DNA from 3 places in the Streptomyces sp. NPDC033178 genome. Region 2 is predicted to be linked to each of the others. Evidence: riboswitches for the same ligand, from Rfam matches in the RefSeq annotation. Region 2 holds a riboswitch; each other region holds the start of a gene.

What was found. Region 2 has a riboswitch for cobalamin ahead of ACZ5VQ_RS31200 (CbtB domain-containing protein). Riboswitches for the same ligand answer to the same signal wherever they lie in the genome.
Region 1: linked by a shared signal. The riboswitch ahead of ACZ5VQ_RS06265 (ribonucleoside-diphosphate reductase subunit alpha) and the one ahead of ACZ5VQ_RS31200 (CbtB domain-containing protein) in region 2 are both predicted to bind cobalamin.
Region 3: linked by a shared signal. The riboswitch ahead of metE (5-methyltetrahydropteroyltriglutamate--homocysteine S-methyltransferase) and the one ahead of ACZ5VQ_RS31200 (CbtB domain-containing protein) in region 2 are both predicted to bind cobalamin.

Annotation. Positions count from the first base shown of each region.
Region 1 covers NZ_JBVIPT010000002.1:526,810-536,578, reverse strand. Annotated here, with positions in the region: gene ACZ5VQ_RS06290 (YbdD/YjiX family protein) at 1-64, shown strand, start outside; gene ACZ5VQ_RS06285 (DUF3311 domain-containing protein) at 243-554, shown strand; gene mctP (monocarboxylate uptake permease MctP) at 551-2,182, shown strand; gene ACZ5VQ_RS06275 (nucleoside hydrolase) at 2,423-3,412, shown strand; gene ACZ5VQ_RS06270 (GNAT family N-acetyltransferase) at 3,522-4,040, shown strand; cobalamin riboswitch at 4,117-4,257, shown strand; gene ACZ5VQ_RS06265 (ribonucleoside-diphosphate reductase subunit alpha) at 4,397-6,829, shown strand; gene ACZ5VQ_RS06260 (ribonucleotide-diphosphate reductase subunit beta) at 6,829-7,872, shown strand; gene ACZ5VQ_RS06255 (hypothetical protein) at 7,785-8,021, opposite strand; gene ACZ5VQ_RS06250 (helix-turn-helix domain-containing protein) at 8,116-9,087, shown strand; gene ACZ5VQ_RS06245 (bifunctional albaflavenone monooxygenase/terpene synthase) at 9,103-9,769, opposite strand, start outside.
Region 2 covers NZ_JBVIPT010000014.1:83,446-93,214, reverse strand. Annotated here, with positions in the region: gene ACZ5VQ_RS31235 (MFS transporter) at 53-499, shown strand; gene ACZ5VQ_RS31230 (hypothetical protein) at 630-833, opposite strand; gene ACZ5VQ_RS31225 (ferric reductase-like transmembrane domain-containing protein) at 903-1,313, opposite strand; gene ACZ5VQ_RS31220 (hypothetical protein) at 1,440-1,610, shown strand; gene ACZ5VQ_RS31215 (sensor histidine kinase) at 1,691-2,098, shown strand; gene ACZ5VQ_RS31210 (acyl-CoA dehydrogenase family protein) at 2,212-3,402, opposite strand; gene ACZ5VQ_RS31205 (CbtA family protein) at 3,605-4,375, opposite strand; gene ACZ5VQ_RS31200 (CbtB domain-containing protein) at 4,405-4,629, opposite strand; cobalamin riboswitch at 4,666-4,807, opposite strand; gene ACZ5VQ_RS31195 (histidine phosphatase family protein) at 4,938-5,585, shown strand; gene ACZ5VQ_RS31190 (four-helix bundle copper-binding protein) at 5,732-6,124, opposite strand; gene ACZ5VQ_RS31185 (right-handed parallel beta-helix repeat-containing protein) at 6,364-7,548, shown strand; gene ACZ5VQ_RS31180 (glycoside hydrolase family 43 protein) at 7,740-9,068, shown strand; gene ACZ5VQ_RS31175 (MBL fold metallo-hydrolase) at 9,171-9,769, shown strand, end outside.
Region 3 covers NZ_JBVIPT010000019.1:72,371-82,139, reverse strand. Annotated here, with positions in the region: gene ACZ5VQ_RS37685 (TetR/AcrR family transcriptional regulator) at 99-728, shown strand; gene ACZ5VQ_RS37680 (TetR/AcrR family transcriptional regulator) at 821-1,465, shown strand; gene bla (class A beta-lactamase) at 1,724-2,599, shown strand; gene metE (5-methyltetrahydropteroyltriglutamate--homocysteine S-methyltransferase) at 2,671-4,992, opposite strand; cobalamin riboswitch at 5,160-5,384, opposite strand; gene meaB (methylmalonyl Co-A mutase-associated GTPase MeaB) at 5,648-6,634, opposite strand; gene scpA (methylmalonyl-CoA mutase) at 6,640-8,826, opposite strand; gene ACZ5VQ_RS37655 (methylmalonyl-CoA mutase family protein) at 8,826-9,769, opposite strand, start outside.

The DNA.
Region 1 (9,769 bases), on a different contig from region 2:
GTTCGAGCGGATGCGCACGGACCGTCAGGAGGAGGACCCCCGGCAGGGTTTCCGCTGCTGCTGAGCGCGATGTCCGCTCGCTGTCGGGCTCCGCGCTCGGCAGCGAGCGACCGTGAGCAGCAGTTGGCGGCACTGAGCGGAACGCCGTATCCGTTATGCGGACAGGGGTTCCATAAAGCGGAACCGTCCCTTAGATTTCCTGCGCGTTGCACAGGTGATCAGTGAGGGGACGGAGCCGCAGTATGTCTGAAGCGCCGGATGCGCCAAGAGCGCCCGAAGGGAAACCGCCGGTGGAGACCCCGCCGGTCGTGCCCCCGCCTGTCGTCACACCGGTCCGTGTGGTGATCGCCGTCTGTCTGGTCGCGCCGTTCGTGGCGATGCTCTGGGTGGGCTCGTACGCGAAGGTCGACCCGACCTTCATCGGCATCCCGTTCTTCTACTGGTACCAGATGCTGTGGGTGTTCATCTCGACCGCGCTCACGATGATCGCGTACAAGCTGTGGAACCGTGACCAGCGCGCCCGCAAGTCCCAGAAGGAGGGCGCGTCCGCATGAACGACGGCGTGAACGGCGTGGCACTCGCCGTCTTCATCCTCTTCTTCCTGGCCGTCACGGTCATGGGCTTCCTGGCCGCGCGCTGGCGCAGGGCCGAGACCGACAGTCTCGACGAATGGGGCCTGGGCGGACGGTCGTTCGGCACCTGGGTCACCTGGTTCCTGCTCGGCGGCGACCTCTACACGGCGTATACGTTCGTGGCGGTCCCGGCGGCGATCTACGCGGCGGGCGCGGCCGGCTTCTTCGCCGTGCCGTACACGATCCTCGTCTACCCGCTGATCTTCACGTTCCTGCCCCGCCTGTGGTCGGTCTCGCACAAGCACGGGTACGTGACGACGTCGGACTTCGTACGCGGACGCTTCGGCTCGAAGGGCCTGTCGCTGGCCGTCGCGGTGACGGGCATCCTCGCGACGATGCCGTACATCGCGCTCCAACTGGTCGGCATCCAGGCCGTCCTGGACGTGATGGGCGTCGGCGGCGGCGAGGACACCAACTGGTTCGTCAAGGACCTACCGCTGCTCATCGCCTTCGGTGTGCTGGCGGCCTACACGTACTCGTCCGGTCTGCGCGCACCCGCCCTGATCGCGTTCGTGAAGGACACGCTGATCTACATCGTCATCGCGGTGGCGATCATCTACATCCCGATCAAGCTGGGCGGCTTCGACGAGATCTTCGCCAAGGCGGGCGAGGCGTACAGCCAGACCAACCCGGCGACGGGCGCGCCACGCGGTGCGCTGGCGCCGGGCGAGGCGGGCCAATGGACCTACGCCACGCTGGCGTTGGGCTCCGCCCTGGCCCTCTTCATGTACCCGCACTCGATCACGGCCACGCTGTCGTCGCGCAGCCGTGAGGTGATCCGGCGCAACACCACGATCCTGCCGCTGTACTCGCTGATGCTGGGCCTGCTCGCGCTGCTCGGGTTCATGGCGATCGCGGCCGGGGTCAAGGTCAGCAACGGGCAGTTGGCGATCCCGCAGCTCTTCGAGGACATGTTCCCGGCATGGTTCGCGGGGGTTGCCTTCGCGGCGATCGGTATCGGTGCGCTCGTGCCCGCGGCGATCATGTCCATCGCGGCGGCGAACCTCTTCACCCGCAACATCTACAAGGACTTCATCCGGCCCGACGCGACGCCCGCCCAGGAGACCAAGGTCTCCAAGCTGGTCTCGCTGCTCGTGAAGGTGGGTGCGCTGGTCTTCGTCCTGACCATGGACAAGACCGTGGCCATCAACTTCCAGCTGCTGGGCGGGATCTGGATCCTGCAGACCTTCCCGGCGCTGGTCGGCGGGCTGTTCACCCGGTGGTTCCACCGGTGGGCGCTGCTCGCGGGGTGGGCGGTCGGCATGCTGTACGGCACGGTGGCTGCTTATGGGGTGGCTTCGCCCACGCAGAAGCACTTCGGTGGTTCCTCGAAGGAGATTCCCGGGATCGGGGAGATCGGGTACATCGGTCTGACGGCGTTCGTCCTGAACGTGGTCGTGACGGTCGTCCTGACCTTCGCCCTCAAGGCCCTCAAGGCGCCCGAGGGCATCGACGAGACGTCCCCCGAGGACTACACAGCGGACGCGGGCGACAAGGGTGTGCAGGTCGAGCTGCCGCCGGCGACGGCGGGGGCGGGGGCGGGGCACTAGCCTTTTTTCGCCCCCGCCGCCCCTACCCATTCCCGTCCCTTCCTCGGGGGCTCCGCCCCGAACCCCCGCTCCTCAAACGCCGGAGGGGCTGACTATTAGCCCGTCCGGCGTTTGAGGACGAGGCCGTTCAGGCCGAAAGGGGGGGTCTGGGGGCGCAGCCCCCAGGGACGGGACGGGTAGGGGCGGCGGGGGCGACAACTGCCCCTGGCGGCACGGCAGTCCGCGGTTACGCTGGGCGTCATGAGCGTTGGTTCGCCGATCGTCCTCGACAGTGATCCCGGCATAGACGACGCCGTGGCTCTCCAGTACCTCCTGGGCACAGGCAGGTGGGACCTCAGGGCCTACACCTCCGTGGGCGGCAACCTCCCCGCCGAGCAGACCTACCGCAACGCCCGCGCCCTCGCGAGAGCCCTCCGTATCGACACCGACATCCCGGTCCACCGCGGAGCGGCCCGCCCCCTCACCCGCCTCCCGTACACGGCCGCCGGCCACTTCCACGGCCCCGAGGGCCTCGGCCACGAGACACTCCCCGACTCGACCGCCGCACACCTGACGGAGTCCTCCGCACAGGCACTGCTGCGGCTCTCCCGGGAGCACGAGGGCGAGCTGACGGTGTGCGCCACCGGCCCGCTCACCAACGTGGCCATCGCGCTCCTGGAGGACCCGGCCTTCGCCCACCGAGTGAAGAAGTTCGTGTTCATGGGCGGCAACGCGCAGGTGCCCGGAAACATCACCCCGGTCGCCGAGTTCAACATGTGGGCGGACCCGGACGCCGCCGAGGTGGTGCTCTCCTCGGGCATCCCGTTCACCATGGTCGACCTGGACGCCTCGCACCGCTGGCTCTTCGGCCCCGCCGACCTCGCCGCGCTGGAGGCTGCGGGGGCGGGCACGGCGCTCGCGGCCCGGCTGCTGCGGTTCTACATCGACTCCTACCGCCGCCACGGCGGAGGCGACTCCTGCCCGCTGCACGACCCGCTCGCCGTGGGCGTGTGCGCGGACGAATCCTTCGTGACGCTCGCGGAGGGAGCCGTCGTCGTCGAGTGCGCCAGCGAACTCACCCGCGGCCAGACCGTGTTCGTCCCCGCGGCCGCCCAACGGAACTACTACACGGAGTCGCCCGCCCTGACCGCCCGCACCCGCCACACGGGCCGCGTGGCCCTCGGCCCGGGCCCACGCGACTTCACGAAGGACTTCGTCACGGCCCTGCCGCAGTGGCCGGCCGTGGGCTGAGCCCGCCCCCTCGGACGCCCCTGGCACCGGCGCGACGGCCCCGGCACCGGCACCGGTGCGCGAGAAACTCGGCGGCCCCTTGCCGTACCCCTCCGGCACACTGCCAAGCATGGACATCGTGATCAGACGGGCGAAGCCCGAGGAGTACGAGGCTGTGGGCGAGATCACCGCGCAGGCCTATCTCGGGGACGGGCTGCTCGACTTCGGGGAGAGCGACGAGTATCTGGGCGAGCTGCGGGACGTGGCGAAGCGGGCCGCCGCAGCGGACGTACTGGTGGCCGTGGTGGGGACAGGCGCGGGCGAGCGGGTCGTCGGCTGCGTGACCTTCGTCCCGTCCGGCGGTCCGATGGCCGACATCGCACGCGAGGGCGAGGCCGAGATACGGATGCTGGCGGTCGCGAAGGAGGCCCGCGGGCACGGCGCCGGAGAGGCTCTCGTGCGCGCCTGCGTCGACCGCGCCCGGGCCACGGACGGCTGCGTACGCCTCGTGCTGTCCACCCAGCGCACCATGCACAGCGCCCATCGCATCTACGGACGCCTCGGCTTCACCCGCGCCCCGGACCGCGACTGGAACCCGATCCCGGACCTCGACGACATCATGCTGCTCACCTACGAGTTGACGCTCTGACACATACCGATACACCCTCCGAAGCCGATACGACACACAACATGTGGGGGTGCTTCCCGAGCCCGGCACAAGATGTATGCTCATGCTCGTTGTCGCCGCAGGGGAATCCGGTGCAAATCCGGAACTGTCCCGCAACGGTGTACTTGTGCATGTCTGTCCCCAGGGGAGAGCCGTGCGCCTGGTCAGTCCGAGGACCTGCCGACAGCGTGCCCAGGCCACCCGGCCCGGGTGCCATGACGTCCGGGCCTCGCGGAGTGGGCCGGTGGACGCGGCGTACCGCTGCGCAGAGCGTGTACCCCCGTGTGCCCCGAACCCCTCTCCCCGCAGGCCCCGTGCCGAGCGAGGGAGAGCCCCACGTGACCATCGCGCCAGCCGATCCGGTCTCAGCGAAAGCGCCCCAGTACCAGCAGGACAGGGCCGAGGCCGACGGACCGGGAACCGTGTTGCTGCGGACCCTGACCGACCTCACCGCCGACCTTCCCGACGCCGATCCCGGCAGGGTCGCCGCCGCCGCGCTGCGCGGCCGGTCCTCCGTGGGGGCCGACGGGATCACCGCGGAGCTGCGCGAGCTGGCCACGGAGGCGGCCGCGGGCCTCATCTCCGAGGACCCCGTGTACTCGAAGCTGGCCGCCCGTCTGCTGACGATCGGCATCGCCGAGGAGGCCGCCTCGCAGGGGGTCAGGTCCTTCTCCGAGTCCGTCGCGGTCGGCCACCGCGAGGGCCTGATCGCCGACCGCACCGCCGAGTTCGTACGGACCCACGCGGCCCGTCTGGACGCGCTGATCGACCTCGAAGGGGACGACCGCTTCGGCTACTTCGGCCTGCGCACGCTGCACAGCCGGTATCTGCTGCGGCACCCGATCACGCGGTCCGTCATCGAGACGCCCCAGCACTTCATGCTGCGCGTGGCGAGCGGTCTCGCCGAGGACACCGTGCTCGATTCAAAAGCGGGGACCCGCGCCCTCGACGAAGTGGCCGCGCTGTACCGGCTGATGAGCCGCCTCGACTACCTGCCGTCCTCCCCCACGCTCTTCAACTCCGGTACGCGGCACCCCCAGATGTCGTCCTGCTACCTCCTCGACTCCCCGCTGGACGAGCTGGACTCCATCTACGACCGGTACCACCAGGTGGCCCGCCTCTCGAAGCACGCGGGCGGCATCGGCATCGCGTACTCCCGTGTCCGCTCGCGCGGTTCCCTGATCCGCGGGACGAACGGGCACTCCAACGGCATCGTCCCGTTCCTGAAGACGCTCGACGCCTCGGTCGCCGCCGTGAACCAGGGCGGCCGGCGCAAGGGCGCGGCCGCGGTCTACCTGGAGACCTGGCACTCCGACATCGAGGAGTTCCTGGAGCTGCGCGACAACACCGGTGAGGACGCCCGCCGTACGCACAACCTGAACCTCGCGCACTGGATCCCGGACGAGTTCATGCGCCGGGTGAACGAGGACCGCGTGTGGTCGCTGTTCTCGCCGTCGGACGTGCCCGAGCTGGTCGACCTGTGGGGCGAGGAGTTCGACGCCGCCTACCGCAAGGCGGAGGACCAGGGGCTCGCCAAGAAGACCATCCCGGCCCGCGATCTGTACGGCCGCATGATGCGCACCCTCGCGCAGACCGGCAACGGCTGGATGACCTTCAAGGACGCCGCCAACCGCACGGCCAACCAGACCGCGCTGCCCGGCCACACGGTCCACTCCTCCAACCTCTGCACGGAGATCCTGGAGGTCACGGACGACGGCGAGACGGCGGTCTGCAACCTCGGTTCGGTCAACCTCGGCGCGTTCGTGATCACGGCCCCCGGGGCCACCGAGGTCATCGACTGGGAGCGGCTGGACTCGACCGTCCGTACCGCCGTCACCTTCCTCGACCGGGTCGTCGACATCAACTTCTACCCGACCGAGCAGGCGGGCCGCTCCAACGCCAGGTGGCGGCCGGTGGGCCTGGGCGCGATGGGTCTGCAGGACGTCTTCTTCAAGCTGCGGATGCCCTTCGACTCCGCCGAGGCCAAGGCGCTCTCCACCCGGATCGCCGAACGCGTCATGCTCGCCGCGTACGAGGCGTCCGTCGACCTCGCCGAGCGCAACGGCCCGCTGCCCGCCTGGGAGAAGACCCGTACGGCACAGGGGGTGCTGCACCCCGACCACTACGACGTGGAGCTCAACTGGCCGGAGCGCTGGGCCGCGCTGCGGGAGCGGATCACCTCGGTCGGCATGCGCAACTCGCTGCTGCTCGCGATCGCGCCCACCGCGACGATCGCGTCCATCGCGGGCGTCTACGAGTGCATCGAGCCTCAGGTCTCCAACCTCTTCAAGCGCGAGACCCTCTCCGGCGAGTTCCTCCAGGTCAACTCCTACCTGGTGGCGGAGCTGAAGAAGCTCGGCGTGTGGGACACCCAGACCCGGGAGGCGCTGCGCGAGTCGAACGGCTCGGTGCAGGGCTTCACATGGGTGCCGCAGGACGTGCGCGATCTGTACCGCACGGCGTGGGAGATCCCGCAGCGCGACCTGATCGACATGGCGGCGGCCCGGACCCCGTTCCTGGACCAGTCCCAGTCGCTGAACCTGTTCCTGGAGACGCCTACCATCGGCAAGCTCTCCTCGATGTACGCGTACGCCTGGAAGTCGGGGCTGAAGACGACGTACTACCTGCGCTCGCGCCCGGCGACGCGCATCGCCCGTGCCGCGGGTTCCTCGTCGGCCGCGGGCGCCCCCATTCCCGTACAGGCGACTCCCGACGAGGACGCCGTCGCCTGCTCACTTGAGAACCCCGAGTCCTGCGAGGCCTGCCAGTAATGACCACCGCTCCCGAGAACACAGAGAACGCCGAGAAGGTCCAGAAGAACCTGCTCGACCCGGGCTTCGAGCTGACTCTGCGTCCCATGCGCTACCCGGACTTCTACGAGCGCTACCGGGACGCGATCAAGAACACCTGGACCGTCGAGGAGGTCGACCTCCACTCGGACGTCACCGACCTGGCGAAGCTGTCACCGGGCGAGCAGCACATGATCGGCCGGCTGGTCGCGTTCTTCGCGACGGGCGACTCGATCGTGTCGAACAACCTGGTGCTGACGCTCTACAAGCACATCAACTCCCCCGAGGCGCGGCTGTATCTGAGCCGTCAGCTCTTCGAGGAGGCGGTGCACGTCCAGTTCTACTTGACGCTGCTCGACACCTACCTGCCCGACCCGGCGGACAGGGCGGCGGCCTTCGACGCCGTCGAGAGCATCCCGTCCATCCGCGAGAAGGCCGAGTTCTGCTTCAGGTGGATGGACTCGGTGGAGAAGCTGGACCGGCTGGAGACCAAGGCCGACCGCCGCCGCTTCCTGCTCAACCTCATCTGCTTCGCCGCGTGCATCGAGGGGCTGTTCTTCTACGGTGCCTTCGCGTACGTCTACTGGTTCCGCAGCCGGGGTCTGCTGCACGGTCTGGCGACGGGCACCAACTGGGTGTTCCGCGACGAGACGATGCACATGAGCTTCGCCTTCGAGGTCGTGGACACCGTCCGCAAGGAGGAGCCGGAGCTCTTCGACGACCGGCTCCGGGAGCAGGTCACCGACATGCTCCGGGAGGCCGTCGAGGCCGAACTGCAGTTCGCGCGCGACCTGTGCGGTGACGGCCTCCCGGGGATGAACACCGACTCGATGAGGCAGTACCTGGAGTGTGTCGCCGACCAGCGCCTGACGCGCCTCGGCTTCGCTCCGGTGTACGGCTCCGAGAACCCCTTCTCCTTCATGGAGCTGCAGGGCGTTCAGGAGCTGACCAACTTCTTCGAGCGCCGGCCTTCGGCGTACCAGGTGGCCGTGGAGGGTTCGGTCGGCTTCGACGAGGACTTCTGATCCTTGCGGTGTCCCTGCTCGGCCTCCCTGAGCTGACGGTCGATGCGCCGGTCGCGCACGATGCCGATCACCGAGGGGAGGACGAGCAGGACCAGGATTCCGAGGACGAAGAGCATTGAGATCAGGCCTTCCAGCTGTGTCGTTTCCATGGACACCACTGTCGCGCCGATTGCTCCTTACCGTGAGTGGCAGTACTGCCGCACACCCTCGATTTCCTGCCAGATCGGGTGCACACTGGGAAACATGCTCAACAACGTGGCTGTCGTCCTGCTCGACGGTGTGCATCCTTTTGAACTCGGTGTGGTCTGCGAGGTGTTCGGCCTCGACCGCAGCGACGAGGGGCTGCCGGTGTACGACTTCGCGGTGGTCTCCGCGGAGACTCCGGGCGCGAGCCTCAGCACCCACGTCCCCGGGTTCACGGTCGCCACTCCGTACGGGCTCGACCGGCTGGAAGAGGCCGACCTGGTCGTCGTACCCGCCGGGAGCACCTACGCCGTGCGCGAGTATCCGCCCGAGATGCTCGACGCACTGCGCCGGGCCGTGGACCGCGGGGCCCGGGTCCTGAGCGTCTGCTCCGGGGTCTTCGTGCTGGGCGCCGCCGGGCTCCTGGACGGGCGGCGCTGCGCCGTGCACTGGCAGCACGTGGACACGCTGGCCCGGCAGTACCCGCGGGCGAGGGTCGAGCCGGACGTGCTGTACGTGGACGACGACCCGGTGGTCACCTCCGCGGGCACCGCGGCCGGCATCGACGCCTGTCTGCACATCGTCCGCAAGGAGCAGGGCCCCGAGATCGCCAACGCCATCGCCCGCCGCATGGTGGTACCCCCGCACCGGGACGGCGGCCAGGCCCAGTACATCGAGCGGCCGCTGCCGCGCTCGCAGTGCGACACGGTCGGCGAGGTGCTCGCCTGGATGGAGCGCCACCTCGACGAGGAGGTGACCGTCGAACAGCTCGCCGCTCGCGCGCTCATGTCCCCGCGCACGTTCGCCCGCCGCTTCCAGCAGGAGACGGGCACGACCCCGTACCGCTGGCTGCTGCGTCAACGGGTGCTGCTGGCACAGGAGTTGCTGGAGGCCACGGACGAGACCATGGACTTCATCGCGGACCGCACGGGGTTCGGGACCGCTGCCGCGCTGCGCCACCAGTTCGTCCGCCTGCTCGGGACGACCCCGAACGCGTACCGGCGCACGTTCAGAGGCTCCGAGGCCGCCTGAACGTGCGCCGCGCACTCAGCGGGCCACCGCCCTCAGCAGCAGCCGGTGCGGCCGCAGCGTGATGCCGACCCGGGTCGTGTCGTTGGAGTCGGACACCTGCTCCAGGCGCCAGCGCGAGGCCACCGCCGCCGTGATGAGGCTGAGCTGGGCCATCGAGAAGTGGTCGCTCGGGCACTTCCGGTTGCCCACGCTGAACGGACTCATCGCGTACTTCGGCACGTCCTTGGCGCGCTCGGGAAGCCAGCGGTCGGGGTCGAACTCCAGGTTGCCGTCGTACGACCGCGGATCGCGCTGGATCGCGTACGGGCTGTAGACGATGTCCGCCCCGGCCGGAATGCGATACCCGCCCAGTTCGGTTTCGGTCACGGCCCGGCGCGTCAATATCCATACGGCGGGACGCAGCCGCATGGCCTCGACGACGACATTGTTCGTGTGGGACAGCTTCCGTACGTCCGCGAATGCGACCGGACGGTCCCCCGCGACGGATTCGACCTCTTCGCGTACGCGGTCCGCGTGTTCCGGATGTTCGGTGAGGACTTGCAGCAGCCACATGATCGTGGAGGCGACGGTTTCACTGCCGGGGGTGAGTATCGCGACGACCTGATCGTGGATCTCCTGTTCGCCGATCGGGTCGCCATTCTCGTCCTTCGCTTCCAGCAATGCCGTCAGCAAATCGTCCGGC
Region 2 (9,769 bases):
GGATCAGGACGCCTCAGGGGACGGCCACCGCGCGTCGGACTCCGGGCAACGGATGCCGATCTTCACACTGATCGCGTCCATGGTGTGGCTCGCGGTCATCCCCTGGGCCTCCGCCCTGTCGGACCGGCACGGCCGACGCAAGGTGCTCATGGTCGGCTCCACGGGTCTCGTCGTCTCCACGCTCCTGCTGTTCCCCATGATCAACACCGCCGACTCGGCTCTGATCCTGATCGCACTCCTGATAACGGCGGTGTTCATGGGCGTCGTCTACGGGCCCATCGCGGCGCTGTTCTCCGAACTCTTCAAGGCCGAAGTGCGCTACAGCGGGGCCTCACTCGGCTACCAGCTCGGATCGATCCTGGGCGGCGGCCTGGCCCCGACCGTGGCGACAGGTCTCTACACGAGCTGGGAATCGACCGTCCCCATCAGCCTCTACCTCACGGGGGTGACACTGATCAGCCTCGCCTGTGTGTGGCTGGTCACCCGCCGGACGGGCTGACGTCCCCCACGGGAGGCCGCCCGGGCGGAGGCGCGCGGGTTCGCGGATTCCTGAGTACGGGAACGAGTGAACCCGCAACGCCCGCCCGGGCGATGACCGTCGCGCATGCGGAATCGGCTGCGTCTGCTTCCTACTTGCTCTCGCCGGGCTTGCCGACGTGTTCGCCGTCGCCCGGTGTGTCGTCGACGGGCTTGGCCTGGGCGGGATCGGCCGGGGCGGTGGAGCCGTGCTCGGCGTGGTTGCCGCCGTCCCCTCCAGGCGGGCGGGCCGCAGACGTAGATGTCGCACCGGGCGATGTCAGGTACGAGGTTCTTGAGGACTCGGGCGTGGTCATCGAGGCGGGCGGGGCCCGCGGCCTGGCAGGAGGTGTCGACGCGGGGCGGTCCCGGCAGGAAGATCAGCTCTACTCCGCGGCGGGCGGCGATCGCCCGGAGCTCGTCGGCGAACACGGCGTGCTGGACTTCGCCGTAGCGGTGGCGAACAACATCCACGAGTCGGTGATGAACACCCGCACCAGCGCATCGAGTATCGCGTCGGGTTCACGCACAGCGCGTTCGACGGCGAACAGTACGACGTGGGCGAGCATCAGCCGGAACGAGGCGAAGCCGATCCAGCGGTGCCGGCGGGTGAGCAGGTCGTGGCCCCAGGAGCGTTCGACCCAGGGGATCCGGGCGAGCAGAACGACCTGCAGGATCATGAGGTCGGAGGCCAGTAGTCCGGTGAGCAGGCCGAGGGAGTCCATCGCCCGGTCGGCGGTGGTGAGGCCGAGCGGGCCGCCCTGGTTCATCACCCACAGGGCGACGACCGCGACCACGGACAGGATCGCCAGGGCGCCGAACGGGTCGGCCGCCGTGAAGCCCCGCCTGCCGCGTCCGGCGGGTGGCCCGCGACGGCGACGCGGGACACGAACTGCGCACTCCCCCCCACCACCACTCTCGGGATGAGCCTGGAAACCCTGCAGCGCAACCCGGACCTCTCCAAAGACCGGCGCACCCGGGCCCTGGAAGCCATGCGTACCGAGCATCGCCGCATCACCACTCTGCTCACCGGCCTGCAGCCCTGGCCCGCGGCGACGCCCATGCCCTTCCCGGCCGCACCCCGGTCGACCTGACCGCACTGCTGGCCGAAGCCGTCCGGCATGCCACCCGACGGCACCCCGCAGTCACCTACCGCCTCGAACCCGCCGCCCCGGTGACGATCCAGGGATGGCAGCCCGGACTCCGCCCCGCCGTCGACAACCTCCTGGACAACGCCGCTCTGCACGGCCGCACCGACGGAGACGTCGACATCAGGCTCTCCCTCCACGGCACCACGATCCGGATCGCCGTCAGCGACGACGGTCCCGGCATGCCGCCCGACCAACGCCAGGCCATGAAGGAGCGCTTCACCCGCGGGTCACGCACCAACTCCCCCGGCTCCGGTCTCGGCCTCGCCCTCGTCGAACAGCAGGCCCAACTCCACCACGGAACGCTCCACTTGGGGGCAGGCCCCGACGGCGGACTCCAGACGATCGTCAGCCTGCCTTCCGCCCCCGAAGCCGGCCCCGACCCCGACCCCGACGTCGACGATCCTGGTCCGGCAGATGCTCCGTCGGTGTGATCAGCACGGCAACCTGGGCCGCACTCGGGGCGACGGCCCAGCCTGCCGACGTCTTGGCCACCGGTGCCGACCCTCTCGCCGCGGCGCTGATCAGAGTTCCTCGTCAGCTCGGGCTAGCGCCGTACCCTCGGCATGCCCAGACCGATCCACGAGATGATTTCGCGCTGGATCTCGTTGTTGCCGCCGCCAAAGGTGAAGATCACGGCGGAGCGGTAGCCGCGTTCCAGTTCGCCGTGGAGCACCGCGCCCGCTGAGCCCTCCTTGAGGACACCGGCCACGGCGACGACCTCCATGAGCCAGGCGTACGCGTCCCGGCGGGCCTCGGAGCCGTACACCTTGACGGCGGAGGCGTCCTGCGGGGTGAGCGTGCCCTCCTGGACGGCGTTCACCATCTGCCAGTTGAGGAGTTTCATCGCGTCGAGCTTCGTGTGGGTCTGGGCGAGGCGGCGGCGTACCCAGGGGAGGTCGACGACACGGCGGCCGTCGGCGAGTTTGGTCTCCATGGCCCAGCGCTGTACGTCGTGCAGGGCTCGGATGGCCATGGTGCCGTGTGCGGCGAGGGTGACCCGCTCGTGGTTGAGCTGGTTGGTGATCAGCCGCCAGCCCTTGTTCTCCTGGCCGACCCGGCGGGACGCGGGGACGCGGATGTTCTCGTAGTAGCTCGCGGTGGTGTCGTGCGAGGCGAGGGTGTTGATGATCGTGCAGGAGTAGCCGGGGTCGGAGGTCGGCACGAGGAGCATGGTGATGCCCTTGTGCGGCGGGGCGTCGGGGTCCGTGCGGACGGCGAGCCAGACCCAGTCGGCGGTGTCGCCGTTGGTCGTCCAGATCTTCTGGCCGTCGACCGTGTAGTGGCCGGTGTCCTCGTCGCCCTCCCTGACCGCCCTGGTCTTCAGGGCGGCCAGGTCCGTGCCCGCGTCGGGCTCGCTGTAGCCGATCGCGAAGTCGAGCTCGCCGGAGAGGATCTTCGGCAGGAAGTACCCCTTCTGCTCGTCGGTACCGAACTGCATGATCGTCGGCCCGACCGTGTTGAGCGCCATCAACGGCAGCGGTACGCCGGCCTGGGCGGCCTCGTCGAAGAAGATGAACTGTTCCATCGGGGTCAGACCGCGCCCGCCGTACTCCTTCGGCCAGCCCACACCGAGCCACCCGTCGGAGCCGAGCCGACGGATGGTCTCGCGGTAGAAGCGCTTCTGCGCCGCAGGGTCGCCGTAGCGGGCGTACACGTCATCGGGGACCAACTCGGCGAAGTAGGCTCGCAGTTCGGTGCGCAACCGCTGCTGCTCCGGCGTGTATTCGAGATGCACGGCGCCTCCTGGCTCCCACTGGCCCACTCGTTCGGCCACCCGGACCTGACGGCGCACACCGTAGAACGTGTTCCAGAAATAAGGAATGCCGACGACGTACGCGCCTAGTCGTACACACCTGGACGTACGCGCCTGCCAGACGCACGCACTCATGCGAAAGGGCCCCGGGAATGCGCTCCAGGGGCCCTTCGGTGTGAACGGATCAGTGCGCGACCGGAGTTGCCCGCCCTTCGGCCGCCTTCTCGCCCTCAGCCGCGGCCGGTTTGGGAGCCAGTACGCGCTCCGCGAGCAGCCCGAAGACCAGCCCGTACGCGGTCCACAGGGTCACCTGGATGGCCAGGGTCGCCAGTCGGTACTGCCACAGCAGGGTGGCGGGGAAGCCCTCCGGCGCCTCGCTGAAGGACGGCAGGAACGCGTACGCCAGGCCGACGGCCAGGACGAAGAACCCACCCGCCGCGAGGGTGGCGTTCCAGTTGCCCAGGCGCGGTGCGAGGCGCTTGCCGAGGATCACCGCGGCGACGGCCAGCAGCACGCTGAGCACGATCATCAGGAGGAACAGCGCGGTGCGCTGGTTGAGGGTGTCGGGGTCGCCGACGGCGGGCGGGTTCGCCGGGTACTTGAGGAACGGCACCAGGTAGACCGCGACCAGACCGGCGCCCGCCAGCAGCAGCGCGCTCGCGCGCGGCCCGAAGCGGCCGATCCTGCCGAGAGCGAAGCAGTACGCGAGTGCGGCGATGCCGCCGAACGCGACCCCGTAGACGAGGACGCCGGTGGACAGTCCACCGGTGGACTGCATGGCACGGGTGACGGGTTCCTCGCCGCCGTGTTCGTGGGCATGGGCTTCCTCGAACGCGATGGCCTCGTCCACACGAGGTTCACCGAGGAAGTAGGCGACGACCAGGGCGAGCACGCCCGCGGCAAGACCCGCGAGCATGCCGCGCACCAGGAGATTTCTGACGGTGACGGAGTTCATCGAGTTGTCCTGTCGGTTCTTTGTCGCCGTCAGTGGCAGGGGAAGCCGAGCAGGTGGCGGGCGTCGTGCACCCACTCGTGCACGCCTTCGCCCGAGACCAGGGAGGTGGCGCCCTGTTCGGCGCCGACGAAGTAGAGCAGCACCAGCATCAGGATGCCGAGGAAGACCGCCCAGGGAGCGATCGCGCCGATCGGCAGCTTTGCGGGTACGTCGGGGGTGGTTGCGGTCGGCTGAGCGACGGCGGACTGCGCCATGGCAGGACCTCCTGGGGGAACTCGCGTCCCATCTCGGTGGTGCACAGGACGACGGCCACGGGTCTGACTTGCTCGACCTCCGCCTCTCCTGATGGAAGGCGGTTGTACGGGGCTTACAGTGGCGCGACCGTGCCGGATTCTCACCGGCTTCCGTCGTACCGTCGTCAATATCGACGAGAAGGTACCGCGAAGCGGAGGCGCGGCCAAGGGCGCATGGAATGCCGGGGGCGCGCCGGGGCCCTGGTCACGCCCCCAATTCCCGGTACGAACAGGGGTGTTGAGCACGTGGGGAACGCGAGGGCGGGCCGATGACCAGCCGAGTGATGTTGATCTCACCAGCGATGAGCGCGGCGTTGCGGGAGGCACGTTTCGACGACGGATGCCCCGTCGACCCGGCCGGGCTGCGGCTCGCCGAGGCGGCCGCGAACGCGCTGCCGGCCGCCGACCAGGTCCTGGTCTCGCCCGCCGTTCGCTGCCGGGAGACGGCGACGGCCCTCGGGCTCGACGCCCTCGCCGTCACCGAGCCGCCGGAACTGGCCGGCCTGGACGTGGGCCGCTGGCGCGGGGCGACCCTCGCCGAGGTGAGCGCCGCCGAACCGGAGGCCGTCGGACGCTGGCTGGCGGACCCGTCGTCCGCACCGCACGGCGGCGAGTCGGTGGCCGGGCTGTGCGAGCGCGTGGCGAAGTGGCTGGAGACGGTGGCGGATCCGAGTTCCGGGGCTTCGGGGACCGGGGCTTCCGGGTCTGGCTCAGGCTCGGCCGGAGGTTCAGGACCAGGCTCGGTCCGGATCATCGCCGTCGTCGAGCCGGAGATCGTACGGGCCGGGGTGGTGCGGGCACTCGGGGCGCCGGAGTCGGCGTTCTGGCGCGTCGACGTGCCGCCGTTGGCCGCGACGGAGTTCAGCGGGCGGGCCGGGCGCTGGAATGTACGAGTCGGGAGGGCCCTCGGAGAGTGAGGCTGCCGGGTCCCGAACGGCCCTTCGGGACCCGGCACCTCCGGGCGTGGCGCACCTCGGGACACGGCGTCGGGCCACCCCACCCCGACCGGACAACACCGGACCTCCGCGCGGTACTCACCACACGGCACTCGCCGCACAGAACCTCACCTCAGCAGGGCGAGGAACTCCGTGCAGGCGCGCGCGCAGTCGCGGCAGGCCTCGGCGCCCTTCTCGGCGCCGGGGCTCCGGTCGAAGACCTGGGCGGTCTCCAGGCAGACGGCACGGCACCACTCCACCTGGGCGCGCATCCCGGCCTCGGCCTGTGTGACCTGCTCGGCCAGGGCCCGGCAGGTCGCGTCGCAGACCTCCGCGCACAGGATGCCCTTGCGCCGCAACTCCTGTTGGTCGTCGGGGCCGTCGAGTTCGGCGAGGCTCGCGCGCAGGGCGCAGACCCGTGCGCACTCGGTACATGCCTGCGCACAGGCGAACCGGTCCTCGAGGAAACGAACGAGTTCCTGTTGCTCTGTTAGTGACACGCGGTTCGGGTAGCCGGGCATCGCCACGGCAAACCCGCCTTCGCACCGGAGCGCGGACCCAGAAGAGGCTGAGCGTGTCGAAGTTATTGACGTGGTCACGGCCGCACTCTACGTTCTGACCGGTTTACCGAACCACGTTCGGTATATCGATCCGCTCGTGGCGGGCACGCACACCCCGGCAACCAACCTGATGTGTGCGACCACTGACCCGCGACAAGCTTCGGATCGGCAGACAAGGAGGCCTCGTGCGCATCGCGGGCATGCTCACAGGGACAGCGTTGAGTGCCGTGTTGGCGACGACGGTGCTACCGACCCCGGCAGCCGCGGCGTCGACCATCGTCGTGGCCGTCAACGGGAACGACTCCGCCGCCGGCACCCTCGGCCAACCTCTGCGGACCGTCCAGACGGCCGTCGACAGGGCGAAGCCGGGCGACACCATCCTCGTACGGGGCGGCACTTACGCCTTGACCGACAACATCACGATCACCACCTCGGGCACGGCGTCGCAGCCGATCTCCCTCGGCGCCCACCCGGGCGAGCGCGTCGTCATCGACGGCGAGCAACTGCCGGCCAGCCACACACCGGTCGGCGGCAGCATCCCGCGCGCGGAGCGTGGGGCCGTCCACCAGGAAGCCTCCTACTGGAAGGTCTCCGGTCTGGAGATCGTCAACGGGCCGTACGGCTACTACTGCGACGGCTGCAGCAACAACGTGTTCTCCCGTCTCACCACCCACGACAACTACGAGTCCGGCTTCCATCTCCAGGGCGCCTCCGCGGGCAACCAGATCCTGAACCTGGACAGTTACGGCAACCGCGACCCGCGCAAGAACGGCGAGAGCGCGGACGGGCTGGCCATCAAGGAGGGCAGCGGGAGCGGCAACGTCGTGCGGGGCGCGAGGCTGTGGAACAACGTCGACGACGGTTACGACGCCTGGAAGTTCACCTCCCCGATCGTCGTCGAGAACACGATCGCGTACGGCAACGGCTTCAACCGCTGGAACTTCCCGGACTTCGCGGGCGACGGCAACGGCCTCAAGCTGGGCGGCGGGAGCCCGGCACCGGCGGTGGCCCACACCCTGCGCAACTCGCTCGCGTACCGGAACGCGGCACACGGAGTCACCGACAACGGCAACCCGGGAGCGCTCGCCCTCAGCCGCACCACCACGTTCCGCAACACGGGCACGGGCTTCGACGCCGACGGTTCGGGCGGAAAGGCGGTCCTCACCGCCAACCTGTCCGTCGCGGACGCACGGCCCGCGGCACTCGGCGCCGGCACCACGTCCATGGGCAACTCCTGGGATCTGGGCGGCACTTGGGGCGAGTGGTCGGTCGCGAGCACGGACACGGGCGCCATCGCAGGACCGCGTTCGTCCGACGGCTCCCTGCCGCCCGCCCGCGACCTGCTCGTCCCGAGGGACGGCACGGCCGTCGGAGCCCGCTTCTGAACCACCCCGTGGACCCCGGGACGGACGACCCCGGGGCCACGGGACCGGCACATCCAGCAGCACCAGCGCAGTCCGAACGAGGAGAGCCGCACATGATCACGCCAGACAACTCCTACAGACCCGTCACCGCCCCGGACGCGACCGGCGCCTCCCGCGCCTTCGCACCCTCCCGCCGGAGCCTGTTGCGGGCGATGGCCGCCCTGCCGGTCTCGGCGCTCGTCGTGGGCGGGCTGCCCGGTCTGCTCAGCACGGCCTCCGCGGCCGCGCCGCCCCGCGGATCGGCCACCCGCTACACCATCGTGCCGTTCCTCAACAGCAACGACGGAACGGTGAACGTCTACCAGTCCGACGACGCAACGGACTTCCGGCTCGTCAAGGCGTCCGCGTACACGCCACCCGCGGGCCGCATCCGCGACGCCAGCGTCTTCAAGCACACCGACGGCTACTACTACATCACCTACACCACGCACACCTGGCAGGACACCAGCACCACGATCGGCTTCGCCCGCAGCTCGGACCGCAGCAACTGGACCTTCCTGTACGACTACACCGTGCCGATCGCGAACCTGTCGCGCGCCTGGGCGCCGGAGTGGTTCGTCGACAGCGACGGCAGCGTGAACATCCTCGTGTCCTGCTCGGTGACCAGCGACGAGTGGATCTTCACTCCGTATCTGCTCAAGGCCACCAACTCCGCGCTCACCGGCTGGAGTTCACCGGTGGCGCTGTCCGGCATCGGCGCCAACCACATCGACACGTTCATCGTGAAGATCGGCTCGACGTACCACGCCTTCACGAAGAACGAGACGTCCAAGTACATCGAGTACGCCACGAGCACAGCGCTCGCCGGCCCGTACACGATCAGCAGGACCGGGAACTGGGCGGGCTGGGGCGGCACCCGGGAGGGCGCCGCGCTGATACAGCTCGACAACGGCGCGTGGCGGATCTTCTTCGACGGATACGGCGACGGCAGTTACTACTACAGCGACAGCTACGACACCTTCGCCACCTGGAGCGCGCCGAAGAAGCTGCCGGGCATCTCGGGGACGGCACGCCACTTCACGGTGCTCAAGGAGACGGTGTCCGGCGGCGTGACCCTGCCCACGGGCGTCACCCGCTACCTCCAGTCGGGGAACTTCACCACCCGCTACTGGCAGGAGCAGTCCGCCCTGCTCAACCTGCCCGTGCTGACCAGTTCCAGCACGACCGCGGAGAAGCAGGCGTCCACGTTCACGATCGTGGCGGGCCTCGCCGACGCGAACGGCTACTCGTTCCGCAACGCGGCGGGCAACTACCTGCGGCACTGGGACTTCCGGGGCCGCTTCGACGCGAACGACGGCTCGTCGACGTTCGCCAGGGACGCCACCTTCATCGCCCGCGCGGGCAGTTCCGTACGCCTGGAGTCGTACAACTACCCCGGCTACTACCTGCGCCACTACAACTACCAACTCCGCGTCGACCCGTCGGACGGCACGGACCTGTTCCGCCAGGACAGCTCGTTCGTGGCGGTGACGCCTTTCTGACCTGCGCGGCATCGCCGTCCGGGTGACGGCTGAACCTGGTGCACGTCTCCTTCGTGCACCAGGTCGGGACCAGGTCGGCACACCTTCCATGGCGCCACGAGCGTGGCCGTCAGCATGTCGGCCAGCCATGTCTCGTACGTGTCGGCCGACCAGCCCCGCCCCGCAGTGAGCTGGGTGTACAGCTGGGGGTCGGCCAGCGCCCAGACGGCGTCCGCCAGGTGGGCCGGATCCGCCTCCGGGCCGAGCTCGCCGGTCTCGTCCAGGTGCGTGACGAAGGCGGTGACGCCGGTCAGCCGCTCGCGCTCGGCGATCTCCAGGGACCCCTCCGACGTCCGGCCCGGCCTGGGTCAGCAGGGCGAACAGCTCGGCGACCCGTTCATGGATACCGCGCGCCTACGCGGCGTGGAGCCGGAGCTTGGGGCCCAACTCCCCGACGGTCTGGTCCTGGTCGACGCGGGAACACCCGCCAATCTGAAGCAGCTGCGCACGCTGCTGTCCGGCCTCGGCCGCTCCCTGTCCGACGTCCGTGCCGTACTCCTCACCCACGGCCACCCCGACCACACGGCGTTGACCCACACCCTCCAGGAAGCCGGCGCCGACCTCTGGATCCACGAACGGGACACTGCCATCCTGCGCGACGGCCCGCGGAGCGCGATGCGCCACGCCAAGCCCGAACGTTCGATGCTCCCGTACCTCCTGCG
Region 3 (9,769 bases), on a different contig from region 2:
TCGCGCAGCAGCCGCTCCAGCTCCGGCTAGTCGAACATGCTGGTCTGCGGGAAGCCGTGTGCCCCTTGTTCCGCGCGCGGGAACTCGGCCATCACCCGGTGCCAGGCGTCCAGCAGCCGGAGCCCCCGCGCGGGGCGGCCGAGACACGCCAGGCGCTCGTGCGCGCGGCCCGGCGGATTCTCGCCGAGAACGGTGACACCGGCGTGAGCATCCAGGCGATTGCGGAGCGCGCCGACGTGGGGTTCGGCTCCTTCTACAACCACTTCGCGTCGAAGGCGGAGCTGTTCGACGCGGCCGTCGCGGACGCCCTGGAGGAGTTCGGCCAGACCTTCGACGAGCGCCTGAGCGGGATCGACGACCCGGCGGAACTCGTGGCGGCGGGCTTCAGGCTCAGCGCCAGAATGGCCGATTCGCATCCGGAGCTGATGCAGGTCCTGCGCCGCCGGGGCCTTGAGCCCCTCCACTCCGACCGCGGGCTCGCTCCCCGTGCCCTGCGCGACCTGGAGGTCGGTGTCGCGTCCGGCCGGTTCTCCCCCGTCGATCCGACCGTCGCGCTGACCGCGCTGGGCGGGACCCTGCTGTCCCTGGTGGAGCTGAGGTTCACCCGCCCGGACATGGACGGCGACGAGGCCGCCGTGAACCTGGCCGAGATGGTCCTGCGCATGCTGGGCGTCCCGGCCGACGACGCCCACGACGTCGCCCGGCGGCCACTCCCCGACCTCGGCTGACGAACGGGTCCGGGCAGGCCCAGGAGCCGTAGTCCGCCTCCGTGGGAGAATCGGATAGCCATTTCCACCCCCTGCATCCGCGAGGACGTGCCGTGCCCAAGCCCGTGGTCCGTGAGCCGTTGCGAAGCAATTCGCGTTCCAACCGGGCCCGCATCCTCGCCACCGCCCGACAGGAGCTCGGACGGAACCCCGACGTCACCCTGGAGGAGATCGCCCGGGCGGCCGGCGTGGTCCGCCGTACGCTCTTCGGGCACTTCCCGGGGCGCGCGGCCCTGCTGGACGCTCTCGCCGAGGAGGCGTCCGAGGCCCTGCGCGGCGTCGTGGCCCGTTTGCCGGACGAGGCCGAGGCACCCGATCGTGCGTTCGCGCGGTTCGTCCTGTCGATCTGGTCGGTGGGGGACCGGTACCGGCTGCTCCTGGCACTCGCCCGCCAGGATCTGGGCGTGGAGAGGGTGTCCGAGGTGCTGGCCCCGGCCCGGGACGTGGCGACGGCCGTCCTCGAACGAGGGCAGCGCGCGGGTGTGTTCCACGAGCACCTGCCGGCGGTGGTCCTCAGCTCCGGCCTGGAGGCCCTGGCCATCTCCCTGCTCGAAAGCGTCAACACGGGGGCATGGGAGGACGACGGGACACGGACCGCCATCGCCACGCTGGTCGCGGCGGGAGTATCGGAGAAGGAGGCGTCCGCGGTCGTCGAGAGCGTGGCGTCGGAGGAACGCGCCGAGGCCGCCGACGCGTAGAGGCGTATGTGACACATAGGGTGTATATGGCGTATGGGATGCTAGGCAACCGGTTCGTCGTGTCGTGGCGTCTTGATCATCGGAAGGAACGTCACGCCCGCACGAACAGGAAGTACGGCCTTGGACACCTCAGGATCCCGCTCCGGTCCCAGTTCCAGCACCACCTCCAGCACCACCTCCAGTTCCAGTTTCGGTTCCGGTTTCGGTCCCGGCTCTCGTGCCGCCCGCTTCAGCTCGCGCCCGAGCCGTCGTACGGCGCTGGCCCTGGGCGCCGGAGCGGCGCTGGCGGTCACCGTGCCGACGGCGGCGCACGCCTCGGCCCCCGGCGGAGAGAGCCTCGCGGGACAGCTGGGTGACCTGGAGCGGGAGTACTCCGCGCGCCTGGGGATCTTCGCCCACGACACGGCCACCGGCCGGACCGTGGCCTACCGCGCCGACGAACGCTTCCCGATGTGCTCGGTGTTCAAGATGCTCACGGCCGCGGCGGTGCTGAGGGACCTCGACCGTGACGGCGAGTTCCTGGCCCGGCGCATCCGGTACACCAAGGAGTACGTCACGGCCGCGGGCTACGCCCCGATCACGGGCACGGACGAGAACGTCGCGAACGGCATGACGGTCGAGGAGCTGTGCTCCGCCGCTGTCTCCCAGAGCGACAACGGCGCCGCCAACCTCCTCCTGCGCGAGCTGGGCGGACCGACCGCGATCACCCGGTTCGCCCGCTCGACCGGGGACAGGATCACCCGGCTCGACCGGTGGGAGCCCGAGCTGAACTCGGCGGAACCCTGGCGGAAGACCGACACCACCAGCCCGCGCGCCATCGGGCAGACCGGCGCGCGGCTCGTGATCGGCAGGGCGCTCCCGGCCGAGGACCGCGAACGGCTGACCGGGTGGCTGATCGCCAACACCACCAACACCGAGCGCTTCCGCGCGGGCCTGCCCAGCGACTGGACCCTCGCGGACAAGACCGGGGGCGGCTCGTCGTACGGGGTCGCCAACGACGTGGGCGTCGTATGGCCTCCCGGGCGGCCGCCCCTGGTGCTGGCCGTTCTGTCGACCAAGTACGCCGCCGACGGGCCCACGGAGAACTCGCTGGTCGCCAGGGCGGCAGCGCTGGTGGCGGCGGAACTCACCTGACGAGACAGGGCGCCTCCGACACAGCGCCCGGGGACATCCGTGTCCCCGGCCGCCACGTCGGAGGTATCGGATCAGTCGGCGGTGGGCAGTTCGGCCCGTACCGCATGGGCGGCCGCGACCAGGTTGTCCAGGGACGCCCGGGTCTCGGGCCAGCCGCGGGTCTTCAGGCCGCAGTCGGGGTTGACCCAGAGCCGTTCGGCCGGGATGGCCTCAAGCCCCTTGCGCAGCAGGGCGGCTGCCTCGTCCGCGCTGGGCACGCGCGGGGAGTGGATGTCGTAGACGCCGGGCCCGGCCTCCCGCGGATAGCCGTGCGCGGCCAGTTCGCGGGCAACCTGCATGTGGGACCGGGCGGCCTCCAGGCTGATGACGTCCGCGTCGAGGTCGTCGATCGCCTGGACGATGTCGCCGAACTCGGCGTAGCACATGTGGGTGTGGATCTGGGTGGCCGGCCGGACCCCTGCGGTGGTGAGCCGGAACGCCTCGGTGGCCCACGCCAGATAGCCGGGGCGGTCGGCGGCACGCAGCGGCAGGGTCTCGCGCAGCGCGGGTTCGTCGACCTGGATGACCGAAGTCCCGGCCGTCTCAAGGTCGTCGACCTCGTCGCGCAGGGCGAGGGCGACCTGGCGGGCGGTGTCGCCGAGCGGCTGGTCGTCGCGGACGAAGGACCAGGCGAGCATGGTGACCGGCCCTGTGAGCATGCCCTTGACGGGGCGCTGGGTCAGGGACTGGGCGTACGTCGTCCAGCGCACCGTCATCGGCTCGGGGCGGGAGATGTCGCCGGCCAGGATCGGCGGACGGACGTAACGGGTGCCGTAGGACTGCACCCAGCCGTGCTGCGTGGCGAGGTAGCCGGTGAGCTGCTCGGCGAAGTACTGGACCATGTCGTTGCGTTCGGCCTCGCCGTGCACGAGGACGTCCAGGCCGGTCTTCTCCTGGAAGGAGATCACCTCCTGGATCTCGGCCTTGATGCGCTCCTCGTAGCCGGCCGTGTCGATGCGCCCGGCGCGCAGGTCGGCGCGGGCGACGCGCAGTTCGGCGGTCTGCGGGAAGGAGCCGATGGTGGTGGTCGGGAGGAGGGGCAGACTCAGGTGGGCGCGCTGTGCGGCGGCTCGTTCGCCGTACGGCTGGGAGCGGCGGGCGTCGGTGTCCGTGACCGCACCGACCCGCGCCCGTACGGCCGGGTCGCGGGTGATGGGCGAGTTCGCGCGGGAGGCCAGGGCGGCCCGGTTGGCGGCGAGTTCGCCGGTGATCGTGCCCGTCCCCTGGGCGAGCCCCCTGGCGAGGGTGACGACCTCGGCCGTCTTCTGCCGGGCGAAGGCGAGCCAGCGCAGGATCTGCGGCTCGATGTCCCGTTCGGCGGTGGCGTCGAGGGGCACGTGGAGCAGTGAGCAGGACGTGGCCACGTCGACCCGGTCGGCCAGCCCCAGCAGGGTGCCGAGCGTGGCGAGGGACTTGGTGAGGTCGTTGACCCAGATGTTGCGCCCGTTGACCACGCCCGCGACCAGGCGCTTGCCGGGCAGTCCGCCCACGGCGGCGAGCGCGTCCAGGTTGCCGGCGGCCGCCTCGGTGAAGTCGAGGGCGAGGCCGTCGACCGGGGCCTTGGCCAGCACCGGCAGGGCGTCGCCGAGCCGGTCGAAGTAGGAGGCGACCAGCAGCTTCGGACGGTCGGTGAGCGCGCCGAGGTCGCGGTAGGCGCGCGTGGCCGCGTTCAGTTCGGCGGGCGTACGGTCCTGGACCAGGGCCGGTTCGTCGAGCTGCACCCACTCCGCGCCCGCCGCCCGCAGATCGGAGAGGACCTCGGCGTACACCGGCAGCAGCCGGTCCAGCAGGGTCACCGGGTCGAAGTCCGCGGCCACACCGGGCGCGGGCTTGGCGAGCAGGAGATAGGTGACGGGTCCGACGAGGACCGGGCGGGCGGTGAGACCGAGCGCGAGTGCTTCGCGGAGCTCGGCGACCTGCTTGGCGGAATCGGCGGTGAAGACGCTGTCAGGGCCCAACTCCGGGACCAGGTAGTGGTAGTTGGTGTCGAACCACTTCGTCATCTCCAGCGGCGCCACGTCCTGGGTGCCGCGGGCCATCGCGAAGTAGCCGTCGAGCGCGTCGGCCTCGACCGAGGCGCGGTGGCGCCCGGGGATCGCGCCGACCATGACGCTGGTGTCCAGGACATGGTCGTAGTACGAGAAGTCGCCGGTCGGCACCTCGTGGATGCCGGCCTCGGCCAGCTGCCGCCAGTTGGTGCGGCGCAGTTCGGCGGCGGTGGCCCGGAGGGCGTCGGCGTCGACGCGGCCCTTCCAGTACCCCTCGATCGCCTTCTTCAGTTCCCGGCCCCTGCCCTGACGGGGGTAGCCGTACACGGTGGCCCGTGCCGCCGCGGCTGCGGACTTCGATGTCACGGAACTCTCCTTCGCGAGATGTCTCCCTGAGATCCCGGGACGGGACGTGGGCGCGAAGGGGTGACGAACCCGGCAGAGACACCTCTCGCGCGGCAAGGCGCGGTCGTCCGCCGGATATGTACGCCTGACCCGCCCACGAGGTCACCGGGATTGTCCGTACGCGATCGGTCACGTACGGGCAGATGGCAGGTCTTCGGACTCGCGAGCACGCCCTCCGTACGGAGGACACCTACTGGCCGTCGCTTCCCAGGCCCCCGCTTCTCGGGGCCCAGTGCGTATGACGGCGGTCGTTCCCGCTCACCGCTGCGGGGCAGTCCCGGATTCCCACCGGGTTCCCTCTTGCGACGCATCCCGCCTGGCGGACGGGGCGAACCAGCTGCACCGGTCAGCCTAGGGGTCGCGGCCTCACGACGTGGAACATTGCCCATATGCCGGACGGCTGTACGAGACACCGGGTCGTACGAGACACCGCCCAGGCCAACTGGACGGGCGCCGCCCCACTCCTGTGGCGCCGCCCGCCCCGGTCCCCCACTGCCACCGGCCCCTCAACCGGTGACGGGCCGGGCCCCTCAGCCCTGGGCATACACGGGGAACCCGCGGCCCGTCCTACGCGGTCCCGCTCACTCCGGTCCTGCCCGGTCCGACCCGGTCCCGCTCAGTCCGTCTCGCCGCCGAACGCCCGCAGGATGCGCTCGGCGGCGAGTGTGGCCGTCAACTCGCCGTCCCTGACCCGCTGTTCGAGACCGGGCCCGAGGGCGCGTACGGCGGGATCGGAGTGCAGGCGGCCGAGGAGTTCGTCGCGCACCATCGTCCAAGTCCAGTCGACCTGCTGGTCACGGCGTTTGGCGGCGAGGCGGCCGGTCGAGTCGAGCAGCGTACGGTGCTGTTCGAGACGCTCCCAGACCGTGTCCAGGCCGGTCGACTCACGGGCGCTGCAACTCAGCACCGGTGGCGTCCAGGCGGCGTCTGCGGGGTGCATCAACCGCAGCGCGCCCGCCAACTCCCTTGCCGCGCCCCGGGCTTCCCGCTCGTGCGGTCCGTCCGCCTTGTTGACGGCGATCACGTCGGCCAGCTCCAGGACACCCTTCTTGATGCCCTGCAACTGGTCCCCGGTCCGGGCGAGGGTGAGGAGCAGGAACGAGTCGACCATGTTCGCGACGGCGGTCTCGGACTGGCCGACGCCGACCGTTTCGACGAGGACGACGTCGTAACCGGCCGCCTCCATCACCACGATCGACTCCCGGGTCGCCTTGGCGACCCCGCCGAGCGTCCCGGCGGTGGGGGAGGGGCGAATGAAGGCCGCCGGGTCGACGGCCAGGCGTTCCATGCGCGTCTTGTCGCCCAGGATGGACCCGCCCGTCCGGCTCGACGACGGGTCGACGGCGAGCACGGCGACCCGGTACCCGAGCGAGGTGAGCAGCGTGCCGAACGCGTCGATGAACGTCGACTTGCCCACGCCCGGGACGCCGCTGATGCCGATCCGCCGCGCCCTCCCGCTGTGTGGCAGCAGCTCGGTCAGCAACTCCTGTGCCATCGCCCGGTGTTGGGGCCTCGTCGACTCGACGAGCGTGATGGCGCGCGCCACCAGCGCCCGCTTCCCGTCGAGTACGCCCTTCACATAGGTGTCGAGGTCGATCGCCATGGGGCTCAGAGGTCGTGGCCGAGGTCGGTGGCCAGACGCTCGACCAGGTCGTACGCCGCGTCCGGGATCACGGTCCCGGGCGGGAAGACGGCCGCCGCGCCCATCTCCACGAGCGTGGGCACGTCCTGCGGCGGAATCACCCCACCGACCACGATCATGATGTCCTCGCGCCCCTCCTCCGCGAGCTGCTCCCGCAACGCCGGTACGAGGGTCAGGTGCCCGGCGGCCAGCGAGGACACCCCGACGATGTGCACGTCCGCCTCGACGGCCTGGCGGGCCACTTCACCCGGCGTCTGGAACAGCGGGCCGACGTCCACGTCGAAGCCGAGGTCGGCGAAGGCGGTCGCGATCACCTTCTGGCCGCGGTCGTGGCCGTCCTGGCCCATCTTGGCGACCAGGATGCGCGGGCGACGGCCCTCGGCCTCCTCGAAGGAGTTCACCAGCGTACGGGTGCGCTCGACGGACGGGGACTCGCCGGCTTCGGTGCGGTACACACCGGAGATCGTACGGATCTGGCTCGCGTGCCGCCCGTACACCTTCTCCAGGGCGTCGGAGATCTCGCCGACAGTGGCCTTCGCACGGGCCGCGTTCACCGCCAGCTCCAGCAGGTTGCCCTCACCGCCCGCCGCCCGGGTCAGGGCGTCCAGCGAGTCCTGGCAGGCCCGCTCGTCGCGCTCCGCGCGCAGCCGCCGCAGCTTCTCGATCTGCTGGGTGCGTACGGAGGAGTTGTCGACCTTGAGGACGTCGATCTGCTCGTCGGTCTCCACGCGGTACTTGTTCACGCCGATCACCGGCTGACGTCCGGAGTCGATCCGGGCCTGGGTGCGGGCCGCGGCCTCCTCGATGCGCAGCTTGGGGATGCCCGCGTCGATGGCCTTGGCCATGCCGCCCGCCGCCTCGACCTCCTCGATGTGCTGCCAGGCCCGCCGCGCGAGGTCGTACGTCAGCTTCTCGATGTACGCGCTGCCGCCCCACGGGTCGATCACCCGGGTCGTGCCGGACTCCTGTTGGATCAGCAGCTGCGTGTTGCGGGCGATGCGCGCCGAGAAGTCGGTGGGCAGCGCGAGCGCCTCGTCGAGGGCGTTGGTGTGCAGCGACTGGGTGTGGCCCTGGGTGGCCGCCATCGCCTCCACGCACGTACGCGTGACGTTGTTGAACACGTCCTGCGCGGTCAGCGACCAGCCCGAGGTCTGCGAATGGGTGCGCAGGGAGAGGGACTTGGCGTTCTGCGGGTCGAACTGCTTGACCAGCTTGGCCCAGAGCAGCCGCGCGGCCCGCATCTTGGCGATCTCCATGAAGAAGTTCATGCCGATCGCCCAGAAGAAGGACAGCCGGGGCGCGAACGCGTCCACGTCCATCCCTGCGTCCCGGCCCGCCCGGATGTACTCCACCCCGTCCGCGAGCGTGTACGCCAGCTCCAAGTCGGCCGTCGCGCCCGCCTCTTGGATGTGGTAGCCGGAGATGGAGATGGAGTTGTAGCGGGGCATCCGCTGCGAGGTGAAGGAGAAGATGTCGGAGATGATCCGCATCGACGGCTTCGGCGGATAGATGTAGGTGTTGCGGACCATGAACTCCTTGAGGATGTCGTTCTGGATGGTCCCGGCCAACTTCTCGGGCGGTACGCCCTGTTCCTCCGCCGCGACGATGTAGAGCGCGAGCACCGGCAGCACGGCGCCGTTCATCGTCATCGACACGGTCATCTTGTCCAGCGGGATCCCGTCGAACAACTGCCGCATGTCGTAGATGGAGTCGATGGCGACCCCCGCCATGCCGACGTCACCGGTCACCCGAGGGTGGTCGCTGTCGTAACCCCGGTGCGTGGGCAGGTCGAAGGCGACGGACAGACCCTTCTGGCCGGCCGCGAGGTTGCGGCGGTAGAAGGCGTTGGACTCCTCGGCCGTGGAGAAGCCCGCGTACTGCCGGATCGTCCAGGGCTGGTTGACGTACATCGTCGGGTACGGGCCGCGCAGATACGGGGCGACGCCCGGGTACGTACCCAGGAAGTCCAGGCCCTCCAGGTCCTGCCCGGTGTAGAGCGGCTTGACCGCGATGCCCTCCGGGGTCTCCCAGAGGAGGTCGTCGCCGCCGGCCGCCTTCTTGACGGCGTCGCGCCACTCGTCGGGGCCGCCGTCCACGGCCGGGACCCCCAGCTCGATCCCGGAGAAATCGGGGATCGGTCCCGTCGGTTTCATCAGGACACTCCCATGCGGTCGAGGGTGGCGGAGAGCACGGCTACGGCGTCACAGTCCGCGAAGACGTAGTCGTCGACACCGGGGTACTGCCCGGGACGCCCGGCGAGGAACACATGCGCGGCGCCCGCCGACTTGAGGGACGCGGTGACCTCGGCGGCCTGCTCCTCGTACAGCGCGTCACTGGAGCACAGACAGGCCTCGGTGGCCCCGCTGTCCTCGAACGCGCCTTCCGTGACGGGTTCGATGCCGCCCGCCTGGAACAGGTTGGAGGCGAAGGTGAGGCGGGCGGTGTGGGCGGCTGCCGGACCGAGTGCGGCCAGGAAGATCCGCGGCCGGGTGCCGGTCGCCGCCAGGTGGGTGTCGGAGCGGGCACGCAGGTTCTCGTACGCCTCGTCGCGGCGCACCCGGGGGAGTCCGCCGGACGGCGGCTCGGGCGCGGGCTCGCGTGCCACCAACCGCTCGGCGAGGTGCGGGAACTCGCTGACCCCGGTGACGGGTTCGCGCCGCTTGGCCAGCTTCGCGCTGCGCGCCGCCCAGGTGGCGGCCAGCTCCTCGCCGACGAGGCCCGACCGCAGGGCGGCCGCCTGTCCACCCGACCGCTCGACGGACTGGAAGAACTCCCAGCCCGCGTGGGCGAGTTCGTCGGTGAGGCGTTCCACGTACCAGGAGCCGCCCGCCGGGTCGATCACCCGGGACAGATGCGACTCCTCGACCAGGATCGTCGAGGTGTTGCGGGCGATCCGGCGGGCGAACGCGTCCGGCAGGCCGAGGGCGTGGTCGAAGGGCAGCACGGTGACGGACTCGGCGCCGCCCACTCCGGCGGCCAGCGTGGCGACCGTCGCACGCAGCATGTTCACCCACGGGTCCCGGCGGCTCATCATCACCGGCGAGGTCACCGCGTGCTGCACCTGCCCGCCCGGCGCCCCGCAGACCTCGGCGACCC